DNA from 3 places in the Paenibacillus konkukensis genome. Region 1 is predicted to be linked to each of the others. Evidence: riboswitches for the same ligand, from Rfam matches in the RefSeq annotation. Region 1 holds a riboswitch; each other region holds the start of a gene.

What was found. Region 1 has a riboswitch for ZMP and ZTP ahead of SK3146_RS12665 (bifunctional 5,10-methylenetetrahydrofolate dehydrogenase/5,10-methenyltetrahydrofolate cyclohydrolase). Riboswitches for the same ligand answer to the same signal wherever they lie in the genome.
Region 2: linked by a shared signal. The riboswitch ahead of SK3146_RS02900 (GNAT family N-acetyltransferase) and the one ahead of SK3146_RS12665 (bifunctional 5,10-methylenetetrahydrofolate dehydrogenase/5,10-methenyltetrahydrofolate cyclohydrolase) in region 1 are both predicted to bind ZMP and ZTP.
Region 3: linked by a shared signal. The riboswitch ahead of rpiB (ribose 5-phosphate isomerase B) and the one ahead of SK3146_RS12665 (bifunctional 5,10-methylenetetrahydrofolate dehydrogenase/5,10-methenyltetrahydrofolate cyclohydrolase) in region 1 are both predicted to bind ZMP and ZTP.

What each region holds. Positions count from the first base shown of each region.
Region 1 covers NZ_CP027059.1:2,962,261-2,968,224, forward strand. The annotation lists gene ilvB (biosynthetic-type acetolactate synthase large subunit) at 1-890, opposite strand, end outside; gene ssuE (NADPH-dependent FMN reductase) at 2,321-2,878, shown strand; ZMP/ZTP riboswitch at 3,008-3,092, shown strand; gene SK3146_RS12665 (bifunctional 5,10-methylenetetrahydrofolate dehydrogenase/5,10-methenyltetrahydrofolate cyclohydrolase) at 3,182-4,045, shown strand; gene SK3146_RS12670 (cyclodeaminase/cyclohydrolase family protein) at 4,045-4,686, shown strand; gene SK3146_RS12675 (hypothetical protein) at 4,831-4,998, opposite strand; cyclic di-AMP (ydaO/yuaA leader) riboswitch at 5,106-5,255, opposite strand; gene SK3146_RS12680 (S-layer homology domain-containing protein) at 5,486-5,964, opposite strand, start outside.
Region 2 covers NZ_CP027059.1:678,551-684,514, reverse strand. The annotation lists gene SK3146_RS02910 (hypothetical protein) at 1-1,844, shown strand, start outside; gene SK3146_RS02905 (oligogalacturonate lyase family protein) at 1,871-2,989, shown strand; ZMP/ZTP riboswitch at 3,042-3,120, shown strand; gene SK3146_RS02900 (GNAT family N-acetyltransferase) at 3,281-4,273, shown strand; gene SK3146_RS02895 (sensor histidine kinase) at 4,405-5,964, shown strand, end outside.
Region 3 covers NZ_CP027059.1:4,293,523-4,299,486, forward strand. The annotation lists gene trpB (tryptophan synthase subunit beta) at 1-384, opposite strand, end outside; gene glyA (serine hydroxymethyltransferase) at 580-1,827, opposite strand; gene SK3146_RS18475 (TIGR01440 family protein) at 1,938-2,567, opposite strand; gene rpiB (ribose 5-phosphate isomerase B) at 2,593-3,051, opposite strand; ZMP/ZTP riboswitch at 3,151-3,231, opposite strand; gene SK3146_RS18485 (low molecular weight protein arginine phosphatase) at 3,307-3,885, opposite strand; gene SK3146_RS18490 (manganese efflux pump MntP) at 3,988-4,551, opposite strand; gene SK3146_RS18495 (NUDIX domain-containing protein) at 4,698-5,120, shown strand; gene SK3146_RS18500 (L-threonylcarbamoyladenylate synthase) at 5,633-5,964, opposite strand, start outside.

The sequences.
Region 1 (5,964 bases):
GCTTGAACGAGCCTGTCGATCTGATCCGGCTCTATCCGCGACTCCGGCTTATACCCGCGAATGTCGAGTTGAAGGGGCCGCTTATAAATCAGCTGATGATTCGATACGTCCTTCGGAATATCGATAAGCACCGGCCCTTTCCTCCCTGTGCTTGCAATGTGAAAAGCTTCGCGGATGATGCGCGGCAGTTCCGTAACATCCCGCACCAAATAGCTGTGCTTCGTAATCGGCATCGTAATGCTCACAATATCCGCTTCCTGAAAAGCGTCCGTACCCATGACCGTAGTCGGAACATTGCCTGTTATAATAACGAGCGGCACGGAATCCATATACGCCGTAGCGATGCCGGTGACCAGATTCGTCGCCCCCGGGCCTGAAGTAGCTATACAAACGCCGACCTTGCCGGTCGAGCGGGCATACCCGTCGGCCGCATGAATAGCCCCCTGTTCGTGGCGGGTCAAAATATGCTTAAATTCCGGGTTGCCGACCATCGCATCGTAAATATACAGTACGTTGCCGCCGGGATAGCCGAAGACGCATTCGACGCCCTCCAGCAGCAGCCCGCGCAGCAAAGCCTCGGACCCGGTGACCAGATCTCCCTCCTGAACCTGATAGGGAGGATGAGGCAAGCGTCCGTCAAGTTCAGCCGCGTGATGCTGCGCCGCTGAATTCGGCTGAGCTGCTGCCCGTTCGGCTTGAACTGCATTTTCGCGGGCCGGCTCCGTTCGATGAGTGTCCGCTCGATTCGTGTCCGGTCCGCCGATTTCTGTCCGGTTCGGTTCGAATCGTTTGCTCTCAGTTCGTCTTGCCCCTGCTCTGCCTGTTTCCGCTGCGCCGGAATGGGTCCGGAACGGCGCTGTTTGAATCGGATCTGTTTGGATAGGTTCCATAAGTAGGTGCCTCCTCATAAAATAAAAATCCCCTCTCATCTCAAGCCGGCGCATAATAGCCGTACTTTAGGGACGAAAGGGGTTATTTTCCGCGGTACCACCCTGATTCGCCACTCGTCTCGCGACGGCGGCCTTACGAGGTAAGGAAGCTCCTTACCTGCGGCACGATAACGTGTGCTATTCCGTTCGGGACTACTCGCCTACCGGACCGATGAACAGCCGACCGACAGGCTTTCGAGCGAAAGCTCCGAGATGACAACGCGCTAACGGATTACGGCAAAGGTTTCAGCTTTCCCTCTGCTCTCTGGGCATAAGTGCCGCTGCGCTTATTCTCTTCATCGCTTTTTTCATTTAAAATTGAGCCAGAAAAACATCAAACCCCCTCCATCCTGCTGCCGGCATAGCTACGCCGGACATAGGGACGAAAGGGGTTATTTTCGCGGTACCACCCTGGTTCACCGCTCATCTCGCGACGGCGGTCTCATGAGGTAAGGTCACTCCTTACCTACAGCACGATAACGTGTGCTACTGACGTTCGGGACTACTCGCCTACCGGACCGATGAACAGCCGACCGACAGGTTTTCGAGCGAAAGCTCCGAGATGACAATGCGCTAACGGATTATGGCAAAGGTTTCAGCTTTCCCCCTGCTCTCTGGGCATAAGTGCCGCTGCGCTTATTCTCTTCATCGCTTTTATAAGTTTAAAAACTGAGCTTAGGAAAACAGTAAACCCCTTCCATCCTGACGACGGCATATTCATGCCGTACATAGGGACGAAAGGGGTCAATTTCGCGGTACCACCCTGATTCACCGCTCATCTTGCGATAGCGGTCTCATGAGGTAAGGATGCTCCTTACCTACAGCACGATAACGTGTGCTATTCCGTTCGGGACTACTTGCCCATCCGGCTGATATACAGCCGACCGACAGGCTTTCGAGCGAAAGCTCGGAGATGACGGCACGTTAGCGGATTACGGCAAAGGTTTCAGCTTTCCCCCTGCTCTCTGGACATAAGAGCCGCTGCGTGGATTCTCTTCATCGCTTATTGAACATTCTGAATATTTCTATATTATCACAAAGTTTAAAAATGTAAACTCTCTACAAACAATATTTTTCGTAAGGAACGTAAATCTTCTGCTCACAGCATAAAACCAATAATTCTTATCTATTTTATCAACTTTCTTCTTGACGCCTATTGTGGAGCAATGCTACGATTTACGTAACATTCGTAAAGCCTCCTTTATCGCATCCGATTTTTCAAGAAAAAACAGGCTGCAAGCCGAACCCGAGTCGGAGGAGTCATAAGTAAGTCGACCAGACGACTGGAGACTCCCCCTTGTAAGGGCCGGAGTCTTTTTTGCGCTGCGCGGGAACGATTAATCCGGCCGGATTCCATGTTTCCAAACCATATTTTTAGGAGAGTGAAACTTATGTCCAAAGTAACCGTCATTTCCGGCAGCCCGTCAGCAAGCTCCCGCTTGAATGGAGTGCTGCAAGCCGTTCAGACCCATTTGAACGCCGCTTCCCTCGATATCGCCACAATCGACGTGCGCAATCTGCCGCCGGAGGATCTGATCTATACGAATTTCGAAAGCCCGGCGATCGTCGCCGCCAATCAAAGCGTCGCCGAAGCGGATGCGGTTATCGTCGCTACGCCGATCTATAAGGCATCTTATACCGGTGTGATCAAAACCTTCCTCGATTTGATTCCGCAAAAAGGTCTGGAAGGCAAAGTCATTTTTCCCGTCGCCATCGGCGGCACAATCGCTCATCTGCTCGCTCTGGAATATGCGCTCAAACCCGTTCTTGCTGCGTTAGGCGCCAGAACCCAGCTCGCCGGCGTGTTTGCTTTGGATTCCCAGGTTAAGCGCAACGAAGACGGCTCTTTCGAGCTTGCGGAAGAGCTGGAGCAGCGTTTGGCGGCAGCGGCCCGGGAATTCATCCGGGAGATCGAGCTTCGCTTGGCATCCCGCAACGCAGCGCTCTGATCGCAGCGAAAACAGCGCCGGCCGTCGCCGGTCCGGCGATCCGCAGCCGCAATAAAGCGATTAAGCATCATTTTCGAATATTTTGCCCACTTCCCATCCCCGCTGCAATTTGTTACACTTACATATAAATAGGTTGTATGTGACTGGCGATGAAAGTGGAATCAACCACAAGGGAGCATACAATAGGAACGTGCCGTTCGCCTGGGAAAAGTATTTCAATAGCTGCGTCTTCGATGCGGTTATTGGAATGCTTTTTTTGTTTTCTCCGCTCATTACGATATTCAAGTACAGGAGGTATTCGAAATGACTGTTATGATGAAAGCAAAAGAAGCGGCCGATCTCGTATACGAAGCGGTCCGCACCCGCGTCGAGCAGCTGAACGGCAAGGGAGTTCGGCCGCAGCTCGCCGCTCTGCTGGTCGACGGAGATCCGGCCTCGGCCTACTATGCCCAGGCCAAACGGAAAGTCGCCGACAAGCTGGGAGTACAGTTCCAGCTGCACACCTTCGATAAAAACGTAAGCGAGAAGCAAGTCCTCGATCTCATCGACCGCCTAAATAAGGACCCGGAGGTGCACGGAATGATGCTGGAGCTGCCGCTGCCCGATCACCTCAATACACCAGCAATCGTCAAATCCGTCTCTCCCGCTAAAGATATCGACGGTATCACGCCGGATAACAAGCTGGCTACAATAACCGGCGAGATCGGGCTGTATCCCGCTACCCCGCAGGCTTGTATCCGGCTGCTCAAGCATTACGGCTACCGTCTCGCAGGAAAGCACGTCGTGCTTGTCGGACGCGGCCAAACGGTAGGCCTCCCCTTGTTCCATATGCTGCAGCGGGAGCAAGCGACCGTTACGGTATGCCACTCCCGCACGCCGGACATCGGGGCGCATCTGCGGCATGCCGATATTGCGTTCGTCGCCGTCGGCCGTCCCGAAACCGTTAACCGGCATCTGGTTCATTCCGAATTGGTCGTTATCGACGCCGGAATCAATGAAGGGGACAACGGCCGCATGATCGGCGATGTAGCTCAGGACGTGGCGGAGCATGTCGCTGCCATCACGCCGGTGCCGGGCGGGGTAGGCACCTTAACGACCGCTCTGCTTTTTGAAAACTTGCTCAAAGCCGTCGACATTCAGCTTCAGGCAAGAGGAGGGGAACTATGATGAGCGCAATATCATGGGACCAATCGATTCGCAGCTTTATTCAGCAGACGGGCAGTTCCAAGCCTACGCCCGGCGGCGGAAGCGTAGCCGCTCTGGTTGCCGCGTTGGGCGCTTCTATGACCTCTATGGTCGGCAATCTCTCAACGGGAGAAAAGTTCGCAGAGCATGAGCCGTTAATGACAGATGTTCTTCAAAAAATGACAGACTTAAGCAGCGTCTGCGAACAACTGCTCGCCGACGATATTCGCTCCTTCGATACGTATATGGAGGCTCTCAAGCTTCCCAAAAGCACGGATGAAGAAAAACGGCTGCGGCAGCAGACGATCGGCCAAGCGACGGCGGCGGCGGTCGAAGTGCCGCTTCGCCTTATGGACGTCTGCAGCCAGGCGATGCAGCACACTTGCAGCATTGCCGAAGCCTGCAACAAGAACGTTATCTCCGATCTGGGCATCGGAGCGATTCTGTTTGAAGCGGCGGCGCAATCCGCTCTGCTTACCGTAGATATTAACCTCGCGTCGATGAAGGACAGCGATGCCAAGCATGGGTACGCGGAACAAGCCGCCAGATGCATGCAGCATATTCAAAACGCTAGGAGCGAAGTGCTGGAGACAGTACGGCGCAGAATCCGGGGACAATCTTAATCACGGAAACTTGTCCTAGTCAACAACAAAAAAGGATCACCTCTCTCCCAAGCGGCTTGGCTTCGGCAGATCAGGCGATCCTTCTCTTATGCATAAAACTAGCGTTTCATTTCATCAAAGAACGTGCGAAGGGCAAGACTTCCATCAATCCGGTACGATAAAATAATCCTTACCGTACAAGTGGACGACTTCTTTACTCTCTGCCTTGTTCGAGCTGCGTCTGGCAAGCGATTGAATATATTCATAGGCAGCCTTCTGATCCAGCTCGTTCAATCCATCCAACAAATGCAGCAGCTTTTCTTTGTAGACCATGTGAAATCCTCCTCTCAAATTGTACAACAGTTGAGGCGGGAAGACTTTTTTTGCTTGGAGGGTGCACGAAAAGCACAAGGGTAGACCTTGTGCTTTAATAAGCAAATCTATCCTTCCCACTCCGCTTACGAGGTTAGCTGTCGGATTCGGGCAGTGAGAATTCGCCCTACAACATGCAGTTGACTGCACATTGATTCACCCCATGATACTTGGGTCCCCCGTTTTTCTTAAAAAAGAAAACTCAGCGACATTAACTACTATTTAGTTATACCTTATTTTAACTCGATTTGAAACGCATTGTAAAGTCCAATTTATTTCCAGCTCGCTTCCTCTGCGCAACGAGACTGTCCCGGCATTATCTCCCAAAATAGCAAAAAGACGTGCCCGGAAGCTCCGAATAGCACGCCTTTCTTATTTCATTGATTCAGCTCCGCTTAAAATGCGGCCCGTTCAGCGTTGTCTCCTGCCGCTTGAAGCGACGTTATTCTCACGCCTTCAGCCCTACTTCGGACGATACGGCCCAATCGCCAACCGGAACGACGGTATACGAGGCCCCTTTGGCCAGCTTGCCGTCCTGCGTCAGATCGAATATTCCCGTTGCGCCTTTGCGGCTCGAATATTTATACGTTGCGGTCAGCTTATGGCCGTCGGCATCGGTCAATTCCACACTGCGTCCGGAGAACAGCTCGTCCTGCGGGTCCTCGGACAAAGTAACGGCGATCGAGGTTTCGCTGATAGCCTCAGCCTTGGCGATTTCCAGCGGAGCAATCTCCTTGGCTGTAAATGTCGGGCTCGCCATCTGCGCCCAATCCGAGGTTACGGTATATTTCGTTCCCGGCTGCAGCGTCTGGCCTTCAGGCAAGCGGAATTTAGGCTCTTGCTTACCGTCCGTCGATTGGGTGAACGGAACATACCTCGCTACGATCGGCTGTCCGCCTTCCGGCGTGATCGTGACTTCTCTTGCCT
Region 2 (5,964 bases), 2.3 Mb from region 1:
AGCGCTGGCATCCCGACTACAATCCGGAGCTGAAGATGGTTCGCAGGCCGTTCAGTTCTCCCGGCTACCATACGACGCTGAAGCGGGAGCAGGTGACGCATACGCATCCGACCTTGGCGGCGCTTGTCTACGCGCTGGGGCTGCTCGACTCGGAGGACGAAGCGCTGGCCGCCCGGGCGTCGGATATTATCGGCAAGGTCATCGGCCTCCAGGATCAAAACCGCGAGAACGCGACCTTCGGCATTTGGTCGTGGTTTCTGGAGGAGCCGCTGTCCATGATGGCGCCGCCCGACTGGAACTGGGCCGACTTCTGCGGCAAGCGGCTTGTGCTGGCGGAGCAGCGCCACGGACAGCGCTTTAGCGCGGAGCTGAGAGAGCGGCTGCGCCACGCCGTATACTGCGCATGCGATGCGATCATGAAGCGCAACGTCGGCCCCGGCTATACGAATATAGCCATTATGGGAGCGTTCGTGACGCTGATTGCCGGCGAAGTGTACGGGGAAGAGCGTTACCGGGACTACGGCTTGGAGCGTCTGCGCAAGTTCAGCGACTATACGAAGGAGCTTGGAACATTCCAGGAATTCAACAGCCCGACCTATACGGTCGTCGCGATTCAGGAGTTGTCGAGCATCCATACGTCGACCGGTCTGGAGGAAGCGAAGCAGCTGAGCGCCGATATGCTCGATGTCGCCTGGAGAATGGTCGCCGAGCATTATCACGTGCCGACGGGCGAATGGTCCGGCCCGCACAGCCGCAGCTACAGCACGGCGATGACGGATGCGGTCCGCTCCTTCCTCGAGCTGGCGTGTCCGGGCTCGCTGTCGCTGCTTCCCGAAGAACGGTTCGCCTACAATCTCGATTGGTACGGCAGCGGGATTCGCTGCCCCGAAGCGTACATATCCGCTTTCCGCCAGGCGCAAACCGGGGAATTCAGGCAGGTCGTGCAGAGAAGCGCCGCCGGTGAGCCGGTGAATACGGCGACGACCTACAAGGACGAGCGGATCAGCCTCGGCACGTTCAGCAGGGACGTCATGTGGAATCAGCGGCGCAATCTGCTCGCCTATGTGCCGAACGGGGAAGGCTTTACCTATATGCATCTGCGTTTTTTGCACGACGGATACGATTATTCGTCGGCCGTCTTCTACGGCGAGCAGCTGCAAAACGACGTTCTGTTCGGCATCGGCTTCTGCACGGACGGCGGGGACACCCATATCGGGCTCGATCCGATCGACGGGACGATCGAGGCGTCCGACCTGCGGCTGCGGTTGGAATTCGGCGGCAGTCAGGAAGGCGTTGCGGCGGATTTGACCGACGCTTGGAGCGAAGCCGCCGCTGAAGCGGGCACCGCGCTTGAAGCCGCTAGCGGCAGCGCCGCCGCAACGCGCGGAGGGGCGGATCTGCGGACGGCGAACGTGCGGCTGGATCGCGGGCTTGCCGTGCAGGCGCAGGTTTTGTTCGCTGCCTTCGACGGCGAACGCCCCGAATGGAAGATAAGCGCGGACGAAGGCAAATTATGCGTAGACTATGTGATCTACGCCGGAGCCAGGAAGCGCTTCGATTTTCGCGGCATGGAGCAGGCGCTGCTCGTGTTCGCCCTGCGTCTGGGCAGCGCAGCGGAGCCGGCGGGGCTGAACGCGTCCGCCGTGCCGGAGCGCGCCGCCGCCGCTGTTTCGGCTTCGGCCGAGAGGAAGCCGGAGGGCCCCGGCGCTGCGGCTCCGGAGGCCGCCGAAGCGGCTGAGCGCCGTCCGCGCGTGCATGCCGAATGGCATACGGACGGCGGCGGGACGCTGCGGCTGAGCCTGCCGCTTAAACCCGCGCCGAAGCAGGAGATGCTTCAGCCATAGCAAACGCGAAGAAAGGGGAGCTTCATATGTCCAAAGGAACTGTGGTAACCAATGAGTTTGCCGAATATACGGACGCATACACCGGCCGCAAGGTAACCAGGCTCACGTCGCCGGAGTATATGAGCCACCACCCTTATTTTTATTATAAAATGGTGACGGACGATAGCCGTTATCTTATTTACGCCAGCGACAGAGAAGGCGATGGAGCGCGCCAGCTGTACAAGATGGATTTGCACGACGGCACGGCGGTGCAGCTGACCGAAGGCGGCGGCGTCCATGATTTCAGCTGCTCGCTTACGAGCGACGACAAGCATTTGATCTTTTGCCGGGATCAGCGCGTAATCCGGATGGATTTGGCTTCCTTGAGCGAGGAGACGATCTATGAGACGCCGGCCGGCTGGCAGGCGAACGCCAATCCGGGATTGAGCCCGGACGACCGTTACCTGGTGCTGACCGAGATGAACGAGCGGGATGTCGTGCCCGAACGGGGCGATTGGTCGACCTTCGAACCGCAGTGGGCGGCGAGGCCGCACTGCCGGATCGTCTATGTGGACATCGAGCGCCGCACTTCCCATGTCGTTCATGAAGAGCCGCATTGCTGGCTCGGTCATCCGCAGATTCGGCCGGGCGATCCGTCGACGATCCTGTTCTGCCACGAAGGGCCGTGGAACCGGATCGACGCGAGGCTGTGGCTGATTCAAGCCGACGGCTCGAATATGCGCTGCGCGAAGCCGCAAACGCATGAAGAGCTGATCACGCATGAATATTGGCTCGCCGACGGCTCCAGGTTTGCGTTTGTTTACCGCCATCACGAGCAGGGACTGAAGGAGAGCATCCGGTTTATCGATCCCGCGACGCTGAAGGAAGAGATTTGGATGGAATGCTCCAAGTACTGCCATTTTATTTCCAACCGGGATCATACGTTCATCGTCGGCGACGGCCAGCTGCCGGAGGAGCATTTCATTTATCTCGTCGATGTACAGAAGCGGACCGAGGAGAAGCTGTGCTCTCACGGCACCAGCTGGAAAGGCTACGGCAACACGCAGGACGCCCATCCTCACCCGTCGTTTGCTCCCGACAGCTCCTTCGTTATTTTTACGTCCGACCGGGAAGGGATGCCTTGCATTTACCGGGCCGAGCTGTAAAATAAGGATTGCTATTATCTGAATTTTCTGATATAAAAAGATTAATGAAAAACGGACTGCGCGCGACTGGCGGAGCATGGGGAACCATGAGGGAGCGCGCAGCGGATGAGCCGTACGCCTGGGCGAAGTATTCGGTCTATTATGGACCGGATACTTTTTTTCGTTTTCCCGGGCACGCAGGAGCAACGGTTCCCGAGAACGGCGGGGAACAGGTCGACGTTGCCGGGAGCAACGGGAATTTGCCGTTATTTAACTTTTACTGTGAATGAATAGGAGAAGGAGGAAATTCGAATGAACATTCGCTGGCTGCAAGCAGAAGACATCCGTGAGGTAGAGGCGATGATGGCGGACTATCCGCTGCAATATCCGAAGTTTGTGAGGGAGCGCTATCCGTCCCGCTGGGCGGACCATTTGCGTACGAAAAACCGAAACGCATGCGGCTATGCCGTCGCCGTGTCGGAGGGGGAGCGGCTGATTGTCGGCCATGCGGGCTATGTGTTCAATCAGGAAGCCGGGATGTACGAGATCGTCGGAGTGGTCGTTTCATCTCGGTATGGACGTCAAGGGACGGGAAGAGCGCTGCTGCGATTCGTCGAAGAGCGGCTTCGCAGCGAGGGAGCGGAGCAGGTGTTTCTGCATACGCTGGGGCATCCCGGCAATGAAGGGACGCTTTGTTTTTATCGCAGTATCGGTTATTTTCAAACAAGCCATGAAATCGATTTCTTCAGGTCCGGTTACCACCGGGTTACGTTCGTCAGACGGCTTGCCCGCGATGAGACGGCGGAATCGGCTCTGACGATCCGGCCCGCGGTGAGCGAAGAGGAGCGGGAGACATTCGCTTCGATCCTGGAGGAAGGGGCGTTCTGGCTCGCCGATCGGGGAGCGGCAATGTGCACGAAGCGGCAGGTGACGGCGGAGTCCATCGCTGCAGCCTACGGCCGGGAAGGGCTGTACGTCGCCTATGTGAATGGACAGGCGGCGGGTGCCGTGATTGTGCAAGCCGGCCTAGACGGGGGCCAGCCAGACGGTCCGCAGGCAGACGCGCTCCGGCTGCACAAGCTGTGCGTGCGCCGGGCCTATGCGGGAACGGGCTTGTCCAGAAGAATCGTCGGTTGGACTATCGCCTATGCCCGTGAGAAGGGCTTGCGGCGGGTACGGCTGGACTGTGCCGCAGACAGGCCCAAGCTTTGCGCGTTCTACGAAAGCTTGGGATTTCGCAAGGCTGGCGAGACGCTAGTATTGGGCAAATACCCGACGGCTTTTTACGAGTACGGCTGGGAATAAGAAGGCGTGGGATTATTTTACATTTGCGCGAGCGGCTAGGTCCGTAGTATATAATAAGTTTACTATGACCGCGCATAACAGCATAACGCCGCCTGGTCTCTATATCGTAGAAGGGAAGAAGCAGGGTGAAGATGAAGCTTCCGGCCAGCTCGTTTCAGAACAAGCTTATGCTATCGTATCTCGTCATTATTTTAATTCCCGTTTTGTCCGCGCTGTTTATATTGGGGCTCGATTTTTACAACCAAACGAAGCGCAGCTACGAAGATATTATGAATCAATTGAACAAGCGGACCAACCTGATCGTATCCGATTTTTTTTCCAACATATCGCGTTATTCTTATTTTTATTTGACGGATAACCGCTTGAAGCGGATTTTGGAGAAGAAGAACGTGCAGAGCAATCTGGAATTTATCGACGACGCCAACTATATGCAGCAAGCGATGGATCAGAACCTGCTGATGAACGGGCAGCTCGTCGGCATTTCGGTCACGGGCGTTAATGGAAGGGTTTACAGCAGCACCGGCGCCAATACCGGATACCTTGACAAGCTGCTCGGCGAACTGCCTGCGGATAAACTGCGGAAGGGCAAAATTATTGTCACCAACGCTTATGAAAGCAATATTGTCAGCAATCAAGGGAAGGTCGTTTCCGTGCTGCGTTACTTATCGGATTTGGATCATGTGAAGGGGCAGGACGTCTACGCGAAGCTGGACATCAAGTTTAAGGTCATCGAGAATCTGTTCGGGGGGATTTCGGGGTCCAACAGCGAGGTGGGGACGATTGTGTTTGCAGGCGATAAACTGATTTACAACACGGCGGAATATTCGTTCGACGGCGAGGCGGTCAGCAAGATTATGGCGCAGTTTACAAAAGGCGGGGAGCATGAGAACCGGCTGGTGCAATTGACGTTGGGCGGCGAGAAGTATATGTTTACGGCGACCTGGAACGACATTACCGGCTGGTCGATCATCCAGTTTATCCCGTCGCGAGTCATTGACAACGCATTCAGCAAAAACGTAGGAAGGTACGTATCGATCAGCGTGCTCTGCGTGGCCGCTGCCGTCGCTCTGGCAGTGTTATTCTCCCGGCGTCTGCTGCAGCCGATTCACAATTTGATCAAAGCGATGAAGATCGTCGATTCCGGGTCGCTGGATCAAATGCTTGCCGACGAGCAGCGCAAGGATGAGATCGGCAAGCTGATTCAGAGCTATAACGTGATGATCGCGAGATTGAAGGAGAGCCGGGAGAAGGAGCGCAGAGCCGGAGAGCTGCAAAAACAAGCGGAAATGGGGATGCTGCAGGCGCAAATTAACCCGCATTTTCTGTACAATACGCTGAACACGATGCATTCCATTGCGGAGCTGCACCGCTTCGAGCCGATTTCGGTTATGGCCCGCTCGTTATCCGGCATGTACCGTTACAATCTGAAGTCCAAGGACAGAGTGACGGTGCGCATGGAGCTTGAGCAAATTAACAACTATATACGCATCCAGCAAATCCGGTTCGTCGATAAATTCGACGTGAAATACGAGATCGATGAAGCGATAGCCGACTATCGCATGCTGAAATTTTTGCTGCAGCCGATCGTTGAAAATTCGTTTCATCACGGTCTTGAGCCCAAAGGGGGGAAAGGGACGCTGGTCTTGTCCGTCCGCAAGCAGGGCCATACGCTGCATATCAAGATTCAAGAC
Region 3 (5,964 bases), 1.3 Mb from region 1:
GAACATCGCGCATACCGTCGCCGTAGCGACCCCGTGCTGGCCCGCTCCCGTTTCCGCGATGATGCGCTTCGCGCCCATCCGCTTGGCAAGCAGAATTTGTCCCAGCACATTGTTAATTTTATGTGAGCCGGTATGGTTCAAATCTTCGCGCTTTAAATAAATTTTCGCGCCGCCGAGCTTCTCCGTCAAATGCTGGGCATACGTAAGCGGATTTTCCCGGCCGACGTATTCTCTCAAGTAGTATTGAAACTCCTGAACAAACTCCGGATCGTTCTTATATTTCTCGAACTGCTCCGTCAAATAATCCATCACTTCTTGAAGCTCGGGAGGAATAAAACTGCCCCCAAATTCCCCAAAGTAACCTGCGGTTTGTACCGAATCCATCCGTTGCCTTCCTCCTCCAAAACGAAAGTAAAGTCCTGGTATTCATTGTACTAGACCGCCTCCGGGTTGGACAAGCACCGGGTTGCCCGACAAGCTGTTTTTTTTCGCGGAAATGCACCCGCTTGCGTCGACCGCGACAACAAAAAGAGCCGACGGCCACCAAACGGCGGCGCCGGCTCTGTGCAAGGCTAAATGTTAGTAAGAAAGTCCGGGATACAGCGGGAATTGAGCGGTCAAGTCTTTAACCATGCCGCGCGCTTTGTCATGCACTGCCGCATCGGCAGGATTTTTCAAAGTCAAAGCGATAATTTTGGCGATCGTCTTCATCGCTTCTTGATCCATGCCGCGGGATGTAGCGGCCGGAGTGCCCACGCGGATACCGCTTGTGATCATCGGCTTCGCCGGATCGAACGGGATCGCGTTTTTGTTGACCGTAACGCCCACTTCGTCAAGCAGATGCTCGGCGTCTTTACCGCTGATGTTCAAATTGCGCAGGTCGATCAGCATCAAGTGGTTGTCGGTACCGCCGGATACGAGATCGACGCCTTCGGCGATCAACGACTCGGCCAGCGTTTTGGCGTTGTTGACGACGTTTTGCGCATACGTTTTGAATTCAGGCTGCAGCGCTTCGCCGAACGATACGGCTTTGGCCGCGATCGTATGCATCAGCGGTCCGCCTTGCGTGCCCGGGAATACCGCTTTATCGATAGCCGCCGCCCATGGCTTGCGGCACAGGATCATACCGCCGCGAGGACCGCGCAGCGTCTTGTGCGTCGTCGTCGTGACGAAATGAGCGTAAGGAACCGGATTCTGGTGCAAGCCTGCCGCTACAAGGCCGGCGATGTGCGCCATATCGACCATCAAGAGAGCGCCGACATCGTTAGCGATCTGGCCCAATGCTTCGAAGTCGATCATACGCGGATAAGCGCTCGCTCCGGCAACGATCATGCGGGGCTTATGCTTGAACGCCGCTTTGCGGACTTCGTCATAATCGATCCGGGAATCGGATTCTCTGACGCCGTAAGCGACGAAGTTGTACAAGAGACCGGAAGCGTTGACCGGGCTGCCGTGCGTCAAATGGCCGCCGTGCGCCAGGTTCATGCCGAGCACGGTATCTCCGGGCTGCAGCGCAGCCAAATAAACCGCCATGTTCGCTTGCGCGCCGGAGTGAGGCTGCACGTTCGCATGTTCTGCGCCGAACAATTCTTTAGCGCGGTCGCGTGCGATCTCTTCGACGATGTCGACGTATTCGCAGCCGCCGTAGTAGCGTCTGCCCGGATAACCTTCGGCATATTTGTTCGTCAGGACGGTGCCCATAGCTTGCATAACGGCTTCGCTGACAAAGTTTTCGGAAGCGATCAGTTCGATTTTATCGCGCTGGCGGCCAATTTCAAGATTCATAGCCTCGACGATTTTCGGGTCTTGTTTGCGTAATTGTTCCACGGATAAATCCTCCTTTATGATCATGAGATAGATTTAAAATGAATCCTGTTCATGCAGGTATTGCCTTTTATGTTATAAACCGATTCGTTCCTCCGGCGGCCGGCAAGCGGTCAGGAGCACGTCCCCTCGCCGTCCGGTTCCGCCGTATAGACGGCCCGAGCGCCGCCAATCAGCTTAGGACGCGTATAGGCCATCTGCACATACGCTTGACCGATCATCCGTATGGACGGTCTAAGAGGGACCGCCACCCGCTTCAGATGCATGCCGATCAGCGTGCCGCCGATATCGATACCGGCATGGGCTTCGATCGTCTCCACGACTAAGGCGTCCTTCAGATGCTTGAAAGCGTAGGAGGCCATAGAACCGCCGGCGCGGGGCACCGGTACGACCGCAACCTGCTCTAGCCGATACTCCCGCATTGCTGCCCGCTCCACGACCAGCGCGCGGTTCAGATGCTCGCAGCATTGAAACGCGGGGTAAAAGCCGGATTCGGCACGCACCGTCTCTATTGCGGCAAACAACTGCTCGGCAACCCGCTCCGTTCCGGATGTGCCGATGTGCTTGCCGAGCACCTCGCTCGTGCTTGTCCCGAACACGACAATTTGCCCCGGCTGAATGCCGCCCGCCCGGACCAGCTCGCGAAGCGCTTGTTCCATCGGAGCGCGAATCGCGCCAAAATCCAGTGCGTCGGAAACGGTTGATACGTCAAGACCGGAATGTTCGCTGTTGTTCAAGATCATCGCCTCTTCCTGTCAAGCTGCCCGCTTAAGGATGAATCGCGTACTTGTCTTCCAATGCTTTGACTTTATTGATCCGGTTTTGATGGCGTTCCCCTTGCGAAAATTCGGTTTCGAGCCAGATTTTCACAATCTCCTGCGCGACTCCCGGCCCGATCACTCTCTCGCCCATCGCAAGCACATTCGTATCGTTGTGCTCTCGCGTCGCTTTAGCGGAGAATAAGTCGTGAACCAGCGCACAGCGAATGCCCGGCACCTTGTTCGCGGCGATCGTCATGCCGATCCCCGTTCCGCAGATCAGAATCCCTTTGTCCGCTTGGCCGGCAACGACTTGATCGCATACCGCAATCGCATAATCCGGATAATCGACGGAATCCGAACAATTACAGCCCAGATCGGTGACCTGATGCCCGAGCGATTCGATAAACCCAATCAATTCATCCTTCAAACGAACTCCCGCGTGGTCTGCTCCCATTGCAATTTTCATGTGTCTTTAGCCTCCTAACCATAGTTAGCTTCATTATACCCGAAATATGGCTGAAACACGAAAAAAGAGCATACTGCGTGCTGATATCAGCACGACGATGCTCTTTGCCCAGGCGACCGGCCGTATACCCCGATGCTCCACTGTGGTTACTCCCACTCGTCGCCAGTTACACCGGGTCTGTTCATGTACCCTTATCATAACGGAAATGACGTTTCCTGTAAAGCCTAAAACGGCTCTAAGCGCGAACCTGCGCGTTTAATTTTTAAGCTTCGCAATCAGCTTGACAAGCGCCCCTTCAATTTCGGCGGCGCACTCGCGGTACAGCGATAACGGGCCTCCGAACGGGTCGGCGATATCATAGTCGGGCAGCTTGCGTTCCAGCGTTAAAATCCGCGCCCGCTCCTCGTCCGTAACTTGCTGGGACAAAGCGCGCTTAACCTGAAGATCGGCAATCAGCCGCTCCATTTCGGCAATGCGCTCGGCCGCTCCCGGGTCGTCCTCGACGAACTCCTTCAGCGTAAAAATTTTGTCCATATGCTCCGGATATTTTCCGATCGCATGCTGTTTATGGCCGGAAGTCATCGTCAAAATCACATCGGCCCATTCCATTAGCGGCTTCGTCAAAGCGTTGGAGGTGATGCTGTCGTCAAAGCCTTTTTCTTTTAAAACCGAGGCGGCGTGATTGGACACGGGCGACCCGTCGAATGCCGCAACCCCGGCCGAGCGAACTTCAATATGCCGCAAATCGTGCTCCTCCAGCATCCTCCTAAGAATCCCTTCGGCCATCGGACTGCGGCAGGTGTTGCCTGTGCAAACGAATAAGATTCGATTCATGGGGATTCCCTGCCTTTTTCTCAAATTGTACATTAACATCATTGTACCTTAAAACGCTGCAAATAGGGGCAGCGAGATCATCCATTTTTGGCAAAGCCAAGCTTATAGTAAAAAATGCAGGCCGAAAGCCAGCAGGATAACGCCTCCCATGGCTTCCCCATATTCGCCTATCCAGCGTCCCATTTTGCTGCCGAGCAGCAGGCCGATTATAGACATCATCCCTCCGACCGTACCGAACATCACCACGGTGAGCGCCATATCGCCGGCGAACATGCCGAGCGATACGCCGACGGAGAACGAATCGATGCTGACGCTAAGCGCAAACAGCGTAATCCCCCATAGCGTCCGGTGATCGATCGACCTCGTCTCTTCTCCCTTTAGGGAGCTGTATACCATATGTACGCCAAGCAGCAGGAGCAGGGCTCCGCCGGCCTTGGTAGCTATGCCGCCGAGCAGCGAGCTGACATAGCTCCCCATAAACATCCCCAGCAGGGGCATGAGCATATGGAACAAAGCGATCACTACGCTAAGCTTCAAAATATCCAGCTTCCGTATGCCCTTCATGCCAATCCCTATGCCCAGCGACAGCGCGTCCAGCCCGAGGGCGACAGCCATAATGAATATTGCAATGAATTGCCCCAGCATTAGCGGCGTTGCCCAATCCATATCCCCTTACCCCCTGTCCCGTTCCTAATCAACATATGCGGACGAGTAGGGAAACATGCCTTCGGGCGCCCAGCCGGGCATCGGGATGCTGTGATATAATGCCGGAATGAGTCTTACATCCCATTTATCGCAGGAGGAATCCGATTATGAGCATCTCATCCCCCCGCATCGGCGTCGGCGCGGTCATACTAAATCCCGAGCGGCAGGTGCTGCTGGTTTTGCGCAAAAAACATCCCGAAGCCGGAACATGGAGCATCCCCGGAGGCAAGCTGGAGCTGTATGAATCGTTGGAGCAGGCCGTCCTCCGCGAAGTAAACGAAGAAGTCGGTCTTGATCTGAAGCGCGTCGCGATGCTGTGCACAGCCGAAACGATAAGGCCGGATAACGGCGAGCATTGGATCTCTATTATCTACAAGGCCGAAGGCGTCCAAGGCACGGCCCGTAACTTGGAGCCGGAAGCTATCGGCGGCATAGGCTGGTTTCCGTTGAATGACCTCCCGGAACCGATCGCCTGCTTTACAAAGCCTGCCCTGGAGAGATGCGCGCAGCTGTCTTCCGGACCTTATTAGCATTATGACAACAAGCATCTCCCGCTTCGTCGGAAAATATCCGCATCTGCGGGAGGACAGAAGCCAGCGCGAGTGCAGCAAGGTGAAATGAAACAATAGTAACCTCGTCTCGTATGATTGCAGGAACAAATCCCCCAAAAGCCATCCATGCCGCCGACGCGGCACCACAGACAATGGAAATGGGGTACCAAGAGTAATTTCCAGGGTAGTGACGTGATACACTGAAGCTTATTCCGTCCGCATCCAGCCTAGGCTGGATCGGCGTCTAACCATCCCGCTGGGATCGTTCTATGGGTAGACTTTACTTTCGGGGCAGCACCCGGATTTCCACAGGAAATGGCTGCGCATCATTTCCTGAACAACGAAAAAAACATCTTCGGACCGCAGCGCCAAAGCGATGCGGCCGAAGATGTTCCATAACAGGAGCGTATGCGCGGCAGAACCATCGCTGCGCCTGCTTATATGGCAAGATTAACGATAGCAAGTTAAGAGATTAAAATAAATAAATTCCCTCACACGCGGATGACCGTATCTCCGGCAGCTTTGCGCATCCGGTTCATGATCGCGGCCCCGATACCTTCCTCGGGGCAAGCTTCGGCCATAATGAAGTCCGCGCCGACTTCATCAAACTCACGCAGCGCGGCGTACAGGCCGTGCGCCACCGATTCCAGGTCGCCGAGGCTGCCGCAGGCGACCACATGATCCGCGCGCAGAGCGCCGGCGTGCTCACGGTAGGTGAGGACGCCGGTACGCTCCCCGCGCGCGCGGGCGGCATCGAGCTCGCGCTGGATGCGAGCGAGCACCCGTTCAGGCGCATCGCCCTGAACGAGAGTCATCACGCCGC